DNA from 2 places in the Mesorhizobium sp. W050 genome. Region 2 is predicted to be linked to the other one. Evidence: riboswitches for the same ligand, from Rfam matches in the RefSeq annotation. Region 2 holds a riboswitch; the other holds the start of a gene.
The links. A riboswitch is a leader RNA that binds a small molecule or an ion and turns the genes downstream of it on or off. The one in region 2 is predicted to bind cobalamin.
Positions count from the first base shown of each region.

Region 1: linked by a shared signal. The riboswitch ahead of ACYG9Y_RS22955 (aromatic ring-hydroxylating oxygenase subunit alpha) and the one ahead of ACYG9Y_RS07620 (DUF1636 family protein) in region 2 are both predicted to bind cobalamin.

Region 1 is NZ_JBTTIH010000001.1:4,772,948-4,778,019, reverse strand. Features, by position in the region: gene ACYG9Y_RS22975 (ABC transporter ATP-binding protein) at 1-367, shown strand, start outside; gene ACYG9Y_RS22970 (DUF680 domain-containing protein) at 441-674, opposite strand; gene ACYG9Y_RS22965 (DUF680 domain-containing protein) at 746-949, opposite strand; gene ACYG9Y_RS22960 (DUF680 domain-containing protein) at 1,016-1,222, opposite strand; cobalamin riboswitch at 1,722-1,923, shown strand; gene ACYG9Y_RS22955 (aromatic ring-hydroxylating oxygenase subunit alpha) at 2,041-3,288, shown strand; gene ACYG9Y_RS22950 (FAD-binding oxidoreductase) at 3,326-4,426, shown strand; gene ACYG9Y_RS22945 (PqqD family protein) at 4,589-5,011, shown strand.
Region 2 is NZ_JBTTIH010000001.1:1,594,898-1,599,969, forward strand. Features, by position in the region: gene cobN (cobaltochelatase subunit CobN) at 1-867, opposite strand, end outside; gene cobW (cobalamin biosynthesis protein CobW) at 982-2,034, opposite strand; gene ACYG9Y_RS07620 (DUF1636 family protein) at 2,037-2,462, opposite strand; cobalamin riboswitch at 2,501-2,705, opposite strand; gene ACYG9Y_RS07625 (DUF6348 family protein) at 2,764-3,456, opposite strand; gene ACYG9Y_RS07630 (winged helix-turn-helix domain-containing protein) at 3,486-4,709, opposite strand; gene ACYG9Y_RS07635 (NADH-quinone oxidoreductase subunit A) at 5,037-5,072, shown strand, end outside.

The sequences.
Region 1 (5,072 bases), 3.2 Mb from region 2:
GACGGGCAACCCGACAATCGTCAGCCATGTCGGCGGCCGCAAGGCAACGGTGCCGATCGCAACGCCGGCGTCAGCAAAGGGTGCGGCAGTCAGCTTCGGCGTGCGGCCGGAGGATCTGTCGGCCGCCACCGGCGCGGAATATCTTTTCGAGGGCGTGGTGGACTATGTCGAGCAACTCGGCGAGGTGCAGCTTGTCTATGTCGATATCGGCCGCGCCGACCTGCCGTTGGTGACCAAGCTGCCCGGCAATGTCGAGGTCAAGCGCGGGGCAAAGCTGCGACTGACCGCGGATGCCGGGGACCTGCACATCTTCGACGCCGATGGGCACTCCTTCTCGCTCAAGCCGGTGGAAGTGAAGGCGGCTTGAGATAGCTGCGTCGTACAGGCATGAAAAAAGAGCGGCGGGCCAGGCCCGCCGCTCTTTTTTTAAGCTTCGGCTGTTAGTTGTTGCCGAACCGATCCCTGTCGCTGCTCTGAGGAACGAACTTCTGTTGGTCGTTCGACGAGTTCAGCAGCTTGTAGACCGCCGAGTTGGTGCCGGTCGACGAAGTGCGGGTGGTGTCGACGGCAGCGGCCGGCTGGTTGGCGCCATTGGAGCCATAATTGTCGCTGCCGGCAAAGACAGCGCTCGAAACAGCCAGAACGGCTGCGGTGGCAAGAACGATCTTCTTCATTTTAGTCTCCTGAATTTTTCTGATGCCGCCAGCTGCAGCGGATAAGCCCGCCACGTGCTGGAAACCGGCTTTTAGCGGCCGAAAAGGTTACGGTCGGCACCGTGGGCAGGCGCCTGCTCGGCTGGAGCCGACTTCTCAACCGAAGCCGTATGGCCACTATCGGTCGACGTAATCGCAGGCTGGTTGGCGCCGTTCGAACCGTAGTTGTCGCTACCGGCGAAAGCGCTGCCGGAGATGGCCAAAACGGCGGCGGCAGCAAGGATGATCTTTTTCATTTCAAATACTCCTGAATTTTTTGGGATCCCGAGAGCGACGGGTTAGCCGCCCTTCTTTGGTCGGGATCAGCGATTGCCGTAGAGGTCGCGGTCGGCGCCCTGAACGACAGGCTGCTTGTCAGCGTGCGCCGGCTTCTGAATGGAAGCCGTATACGAGCTGTCGACCGAGACGGCTGGCTGGTTCGCACCATTGGAACCGTAATTGTCGCTACCGGCGAAGGCGCTGCCGGTGATCGCCAAAACGGCTGCGGCAGTGAGGATGATCTTTTTCATTTTTAGGACTCCAGTTTGTCTGTCCGTCTAGCGGCGTGTCTTGGGAGGAATTCGCGTCGTTCGGACAGCCCCGATGTGGGAAAGCCATAGGCTGGTTTCCAATCACGAAGTTGTTCCGTGTGGACCACGGTCCTGCACCTTGAAATTGTGCCAGGAAGTTCTTCTATGGTCATTTATCGTATTGTTTTCAGTTGCTTATGTCGAACCGAGTGGTTCGCTCCGGCGTCGGTTTCCGGGCCGTCGTTCACACCGTCCTGCACGCATTGTCAACAGAAACGAACCGTTCGGTTCGATTAGAGATTGCTAATAGTAACTTTTCGATACCGTTGAGCCCTTTTTGCCCCCGATCGGAACTGGATCCGCAGCGATTCGAAACGGCGATGATAGCGCCGCAAGACAGGATCTCAGCCCTTCGGTGGTCGGCGGGGCGTATGCCGCGCGTGTCGCGCCGCATGGATATGATGTCGCTTTCATGCCGACGTCGCGATCGCTGCCGTGATTAGATGATCGCATCTCAGGTGCCGCTTCGTGACGACGCAGCGGAGAATTGGGAAGCCGGTCAGAATCCGGCGCTGCCCCCGCAACGGTGGTGGAGTTGAAGTCGCAACGGGAGACCACTGGGCAAGAGCCTGGGAAGGTGTCGCGATGGTCCGCAAGGACAACTCCAGAGCCCGGAAACCAGCCCGAGATGCATAGACTCGACTGATCGCGGTGGGCGGTCAAGAGGTGGATAGTGCATGTCCGGCGCCGCGCCGGCCTGAGTCCGATCCTTCCTCCATCACCACCAAGTTCAGTCCTTAAACCACGAGGACAGAACTATGGATACGCGCAACGACATGCTGAGGCTCCTGAACGGCCGCAAGCAAGGCTTTTCGCTGGAACAGCCCTTCTACACCGACCCGGACTATTTCAAGCTCGACATGGAGCTCATCTGGTATCGCGACTGGCTGTTCATCGGCCATGATTGCGAACTGCCGAAGCCCGGCAGCTATATCACCGTGCAGATCGGCGATTATCCGGTGGTGCTGGTCCGCGACCAGAAGGGCAACATCAACGCCTTTCACAATTCCTGCCGCCATCGCGGCAGCCGTGTCTGCAACACTGAGAAGGGCATGGCGGCAAAGCTTGTCTGCCCCTATCACCAGTGGACCTACGAGCTTGACGGCCGGCTGCTGTTTGCCCGCCAGATGGCCGACGGTTTCGACAAGAGCCAGTTCGGCCTGAAGCCCGTCGCCTGCGAGAGCGTCGGCGGCTACATCTTCATCTGCCTGGCGAAAGAACCTGCCGACTTTGCGCCGATGCGCGCCATGATAGAGCCCTACCTCAAGCCGCACCGGCTGAATGAAGCCAAGGTCGCCTTCGAGAGCACCATCATCGAGAAGGGCAACTGGAAGCTGGTCTGGGAAAACAACCGCGAATGCTATCACTGCGCCGGCAATCATCCGGAGCTGTGCAAGACATTCCCCGAAGCGCCGACGGTGACCGGCGTGCAGGGCGCCGACAGCGATCCGGAGATGCTGGCGCACTGGGCGAAATGCGAGGCGGCGGGCCTGCCGAGCAAGTTCCGCATCGATCCGGCCGGGCAATACCGCGCCACCCGCGCGCCGCTGCTGCGCGATGCCGTCAGCTACACGATGTCCGGAAAGCGCGCGGTGACGAAGAACCTGTCCGACACTGTTGCCGCCGACCGCATCGGCACCTTGATGCATTACCACTATCCGGCGACCTGGAACCACATACTGATCGACCATGCGGTCACCTTCCGGGTGCTGCCGATCAGCGCCACCGAAACCGCGGTGACGACCAAGTGGCTGGTGCACAAGGATGCGGTCGAGGGGGTCGACTACAACCTTGAGGAGCTCACCCATGTCTGGACGGAGACCAACGACCAGGACCGCCGCATCGTCGAGGAAAACGCCTTTGGCATCCTGTCTCCGGCCTATGAGCCCGGCCCCTATTCGGAGCTGCACGAGGGCGGCGTGATCCAGTTCGTCGAATGGTACGCGGCCTTCATCGGCCCGCGCCTTGCCGAAGGCGGCCGGCCGGCGCTGCGCAGCGTCGCGTGAGCTGGAGCAGGCGAAGAGGGACCAGAGGATGAATGCGATGACGGATCTTGGGCTCTATCGCCATCTCGACCAGATGGCGCCGTGGAACGATAGGCTGCAGGTGCTGGAAGTGATCGGCGTCAGCGACGAGGCGCCCGACGTCAAGACCTTCACCTTCCGCTCCGACAACCAGACCTGGTTCCGCTACAAGCCGGGCCAGTTCCTGACGCTGGAACTGCCGACACCGGACGGGCCGCTGATGCGCACCTACACGCTGTCGTCGTCGCCATCGCGGCCGTTTTCGATCGCGGTGACGATCAAGGCGCAGGCCGGCAGCATCGGCACGCGCTGGATGTTCGACCATCTGGCACCCGGCTCGCACGTCAAGGCCTATGGACCGGCGGGCGACTTCTCGTTGCACAGCCACCCGGCGGCCAAATACCTGTTCATTTCGGCCGGCTCCGGCGTGACGCCGATGATGTCGATGCTGCGCTGGCTGAACGACTGCGCGCCATGGACCGATGTCGGTTTCGTCAACTGCGCGCGGCGTGCCGAAGAGATCATCTTCCGCAAGGAACTCGAACTGCTCGGCGGCCATATGCCCGGCCTGTCGCTCGGCTTCATGATCGAGGAACGTTCCAGCCGCGAGGGCTGGTACGGTCATATGGGGCGCATCGACGCGATCCGGCTGCCCCTGCTGGCTCCGGATTTCCGCGAGCGCGAAATCTTCTGCTGCGGCCCCGATCCGTTCATGCGCGCCGTGCGCGGCATGCTGGATGCCGCCGGCTTCGACATGACGAAATACCATCAGGAGAGCTTTGCCGCGCCTGTGGTGGAGGAAATTCCGGCGCCGTTTGCCTCCCCGGTCGAGGACGGCATCGCTGCACCTGTCGAAGCCGTGACGCCGATCCGCTTCTCGCTTTCGGAGGTCGATGCCGGCTGCGTCGCCGGCCAGACCGTGCTGCAGACCGCGCGCAGCTCGGGCGTGCGGATTCCCGCCGCCTGCGAGTTCGGCCTGTGCGGCACCTGCAAGGTGAAGAAGGTCTCCGGCGAAGTCGAGATGAGCCACAATGGCGGCATCCTCGACCACGAGATCGATGACGGCTTCATCCTTGCCTGCTGCTCGAAACCGTTGTCGGCGCTCGAAATCGAGGCTTGAGCCGGTCGACTTCGCCGCAACGGTCGCCGACGCAGGCGTTGTGTTCGCGGGTCTTTGTCTTGCCAAGCATAGGCCGAGTGATTTAGACGCACTTAGGAAGGGCTGGGCAGACCGTGAAACCGGCGCATCCCTTCATGGGCGCATGGAACGGGGGACAGAGCGATGCAACAGCGGGTCTACGCGGTCGCAAGCAAGGACATCGTTTTCGAATCATTCGATGGCGAAGCCGTCGTTCTCGATCTTTCGAACGGTAAGTATTTTGGCTTTTCCGATTCCGGCAGCCGGGTCTGGCAGGCTTTGTCGTCCGGCGTCGCCACTGAAGCGCTGGTCGGAGCTGCCGCGGGCGCCGCAAAAATAAGCCTAGCCGACCTCGAAAGCTTCGTTGCCCGACTGCTCGATTTCGGGTTGCTTGCGCCAGCCGAAACACCGGCACAACCGCTTTCGGGCGAGCTGTCGGCTGCGCTTGCTGCCAGCAATGAGCCGCTCAAGGTCGATGTCCATGACGACCTTGCCGATCTCATCATTGTCGACCCGATCCATGAGGTCGAGGAACCTCTCGGCTGGCCGGCGGTGAAACAGGCATAATCGTTTCCCTAAAGCGCGTCGCGTTTGAACGGACTCAGGCGACGCGCTTAGATCTTTGATT
Region 2 (5,072 bases):
CGCGACATCGGCGGCCAGCAGCATCGAGCGGTAGAATAGGATGGGGATGATGGGAAGGTTGATGTTGTCTGCGCCGAGTTCCCGCCCACCCCCCTCTGTCCTGCCGGACATCTCCCCCGCAAGGGGGGAGATTGCGCTGTCATCGACGCTTTCGCCAATCGGGGATGTTGCAGAGGAATCTATTATCGACTGGGCAGAAAAAGTGCCGAGGTCCGCGCCGGCTGATCTCCCCCCTTGCGGGGGAGATGTCCGGCAGGACAGAGGGGGGTGTGAAGGAACGCCGACATCGGCCAAATCCAACTTGCCTACGACGCCGCGGCCTGGCTCGTAGTAGCCAGCTTTCGGCACGCTGACCGGCTCTGCAACCGCCGCATCCGACCCAGCCAACCCCGCCAGCCGCTGCATCAGCGCTGCCATATTCTCCGGCCCGCCCTCGCGGAAATAGCCCAGCAGGCCGTCCAGCTCCTCGCGCGGCAGCGTCGAGGCTTCGATCAGCCTGAGATCCTCGTCGTGGCTCTCGCCCGGCAGCAGCGCCAGCTTGATGCCGTTCGCACGGGCAGTCGCGGCAAGCTGGTCGCAGCCATAGCGCCACCAGTCGTAGCCGCCGAGGATGCGCACCAAAATCACCTTGGCGTGGCGGGCGACGCTGTCGATCCAGAGGTCCACGGACATGGGATGGCGCAGGTCGCGCAGCGCCGCCAGCCGCATCGACGGCAGGCGGACGGCATCGGCCGTCCAGGCCGCCGCGAGGCCGGCGAGGTCGCTGTCGGTGAAGGACAGCGCCACGATATCCGCCGGCGTCTGCCGGAGATCAACTGGCTCGGCGAGATCGTCGAGCGAGGCGGAGGTCGTGGCGAGTATGTGCATCGCGGCTTAGTGCGTTTCACCGTTTCACGGAACGGCGAACCGCTCTATCTCCTTGTTTTTACGCAATTCCTGTGGGAAAACCGTTTCACACTTTTCCTGGAATTGCTCCTGAGATCAGCCGGCGAGTATACGCTCGATCGCCGGGCGGTTCAGCCCCTTCAGGCCGATGACAACGAGACGCGAGCGGCGATCGTCCTCGGCCGTCCAGGCGCGGTCATAATAATGGTTGACGCGCGGGCCGACGGCCTGCAGCAAAAGCCGCATCGGCTTGCCGCCGACATCGACGAAGCCTTTCACACGCAGCACATTCTCTTCCTCGGCAACCGTGGCGACGCGCCTGGCCAGTTCGTCCGGATTGGTGATGGAGGGGATGTCGACGATGAAGGTGTCGAAATCGTCATGCTCGTGGTCGAAGGCGCCGTCATGGTGCGATTTGCGGTTCTCGATGTCGTCCTCGACGGCGAGGCCGAGGCCGAGCAGCACCGAGGGATCGACCTTGCCATGTGCGGTCGGCACGATCTTCACGGCGCGGGCGGAATGTTCATTGATGATGGCGTTGGCGCGGGCCGAACCGGGGGCGTCCATTAGATCGCTCTTCGACAGGATGATCAAATCGGCGCAGGCGATCTGGTCCTCGAAGACTTCTTCGACCGGATCGTCGTGGTCGAGCGTCTCGTCCTGAGCGCGCTGTGCCTGCAGGGCGTTCATATCGTTGGCAACGCGGCCCTCGGCCAGCGCCGGGCCGTCTACCACGGCAATGACGCCATCGACGGTCACCCGGCTCTTCACGCTTGGCCACTGGAACGCCTGGACCAGCGGCTTGGGCAGAGCCAGGCCCGAGGTCTCGATCAGGATGTGGTCAACCTTAGGTGTCAGCGCGAGGATCTTGTCGAGGGCGGGCACGAAATCGTCGGCGACCGTGCAGCAGATGCAGCCATTGGCCAGTTCGAGGATGTTTTCCTCGGGGCAGGTGTCGATGCCGCAGCCTTTCAGGATTTCCCCGTCGATGCCGATGTCGCCGAACTCGTTGACGATGATGGCGATGCGCTTGCCGCCGGCATTTTCCAGGAGATGGCGGACCAGCGTCGTCTTGCCGGCGCCGAGGAAGCCTGTAACGACAGTGCAGGGAACACGGGAGAGGTTGGCGGCCGGGTTTGAAGCGTTCATCGTCAGTCCTTCAGCATGTCGAGGGGTGGGATGCGGGCAACGAGGCCGCGCTTGAGGCTATCGGGCCGGCCGCGCCACGGGATGAGGCCGTCGGCCGAAGTCGCGAAGAGCTTTGCGCCGGTAACGAGGTCGGCGCCGCTGGTTGCGGTCAGATCGCCGAAGACATAGCTCCAGCAGCCATCGCGCAGGATCGCGGCGCTGAGGCGGCGCTTGCAATTGCCGAGACATTCGGCGGTGCGGACCCGGATATCGCCGGCAGCGGCGCGGCGTGTGTCCTCAGCCAGCAATTCGCCGGCGCGCGGATGGGCGTCGGAACCGGTCTCATCGCGGCAGGAGGCGCAGACGATGACGGTCACGCCGGTCAGGGCGTCGTTGTCGCCGGACGCAATGTCCGCTGTGCCAGCCGAAAAACTGCTGTTCTGGTCCAAAAACCGTGCTCCTTGCCCGGAAACCCGCCAGGCGATCGGATACTTTGTCTCAGACGGCAGGTCTCCTGGCTCGCGGGTCGTCGCCTTGGTTAGCCGCCTTCCCGGTGTTACCCAGTGGCTTTCGGCCTTGGCTCGTCGCTTACAGTTGCGGGGACAGCCGCGGATTTGGGACCGAAATCCCGCACCGCATTCCCTCTTGGCCCTTGCCGTTGCGGGCAGGGGACCGTCTGCAGCGGATTTAGGCTTTTGCGGGCGGCGGTGTCAACGCACGGCTACGACATGGCGATGTCGGCAGGGGCTGTCATGTCCCGGCTTCCGGCAGTGCCAGGATGACCTGTCGGATAGCTTGATAGCCATCGCTATAGTCCCAGTCATGGCCGACAGCCAGATTCTGTCCCTCATGCCAAACCGCGTTGTCCAGAAGGACTTCGGCACTAATCAGCGTGCCCTTCAAGCCTGCCAGAAAGGTCCGGACAAAATGGCTTCCGGGGGGTACCGAAGCTGTGAATAGCTTTTCCAGCTTGGCATAGAATGCTGGATAGCCTGGTGTCAGCGAGCATAGCTCGGTTGTGGCCTGGGAAATGACCGGGCCGCTATAGATTTTCCAGCGGGCATCTTTTCGCCAGATCTTCCAACTGGCGCTGCTTCGCTGCCAAAGCTCTATTTCGGCCTGCATGGTCTCGCAGACGTGATCGGCCAGTCCCTCAATGGCCACATGGAAAACACCACGGAGAAACTTTTCAAACGCCTGGTTCAGTTCCTGTTCGCGCGTGTCGCCGAAGCCAGCAAAGGATTCAATGACCGGCTGAACATCAAGCAGCGGAGAAAAAATGTAGATTTCCAGGACCAGCCGGTCAGAACTCGTCTCGAACACCTCAGCCTCAAACCGAAGCTGCTTCGATTGGAGCATGACGTCCCTATCTCTGCGGACTGCATCTATTCCATGCGCAATGAGGGCGCCATGGATCATGTCGAGCACTTTGTCCGATGCCATTGCACAACCTACGAGGCTTATTGAGGCCTCTATGACAGACGCTGCAAGGGTTGGCCATCTCTCTCGCTAGCCAATGCCGGCCCCAGATTGCCGGCCGGCGTCACTTCGATGCGCTCAAGGCCAAGCCAGCCCTGCATCTCCTTTAGTTCCTCGAAAAGCTGTGCGGTGGTCTCAGGCGGTGCGCCTGCTTCGGCATAGGCGGCGTGGACGCGTAAGACACTCGCAGGCCGGTCGGCCTTGAGGTCGACGCGGGCGACGATCTTGTCGCCGAGCAAGAAAGGCAGCACGTAATAGCCATATTGCCGCTTGTCGGCCGGGGTGTAGATCTCGATGCGGTAGCGGAAATCGAAGAGACGCTCGGTGCGCGCGCGCTCGAAGACCACCGGATCGAAGGGGGCCAGCAAGGCGCGGGCCTCGATCTTTCGCGGCAGGCGGGCGTCCCTATAGAGGTAAGCCGGCTTGTCCCAACCTTCGACGTTTACCGGCAGCAACTCGCCCATCTCGACCAGTTCCTCCAACCGGCCCTTCATGTCGGCCGGCGACAAGCGGAAATAATCGCGCAGGTCACCCGACGTCGCGATGCCGTGGGCGCGGGCGGAAATGCGCAGCAATTCGCGGTGCGCGTCCTCGGCCGCCGGCACCGGCAGATCGAGGATCGCCTGCGGCAGCACGCGCTCGGGCAGGTCATAGAAGCGTTCGAAGCCACGGCGGTGCGCCGTGGTGATGCGTCCGGCCCAGAAGAGCCATTCGAAGGCGTGCTTGGCGTGGCTCCAGCCCCACCAGCCGCCCGAACCTTTCTGGCCTTCCAGTGCCGAAGCGGCAATCGGGCCGCGCTCGGCGACCGCGCGGTAGATCTCTTCGATATAGGCGGCGTGCTCGCGGCCCCATTTGGCGAGGCCGAGATACATTTCGTCGCCTTGCTCGGCCCGCTGCATGCGCCAGCGCATCAGCGGGTAGGTCTCGACCGGCAGGAACGAGGCCTCATGCGCCCAGTATTCGAACACCGTGCGTTTGCGGGTGATGGCCGCATTGTCGAGCAAAGCCAGCGGGTAGGGGCCAAGCCGCGAATAGAGCGGCATATAGTGGGCGCGCACCACCGCGCTGACGGAATCGATCTGCAGCAAGCCGGTGCGCGACAGCACGCGGGCGAGGTGGCGGTGATCGGGCGTGCCGACCGGGCGGGGATCGAGAAATCCTTGCGCGGCGAGCGCGATGCGCCTGGCCGCGGGGAGTGAGATTTTGTCCTTCGTCAAAGTGTCTTGCCTCGAACCATTTTCCCGACTTTAGCCGGCGATTCCGGTCATGCTAGCAGGCAAATGGCGGGAGATGTGTCAGGAGACAAAAGTGGAGTGAAAGATGAAGGAAATCAAACAGGAGGAGATCGGACCAGTTTTTCCCGGCCTGCCGTCCAGCACTGTCTTTTGAACAAGGTTTGACTTGCTTCGCTGAAAGCCGTGCGCTAACCCTCGCCGCGTTGCAGCAAAGGCACCTAAAACGGTTCAGCGGTTAAACTGTCGCGCTTCCGCATTAGGGTTGGTTGCTGTAATCAAAGTGGATTGGCCGCCAACGGAAAGCCGAGCATGAACGTACTCCTCAGTTCATACCTGCCCATCGTC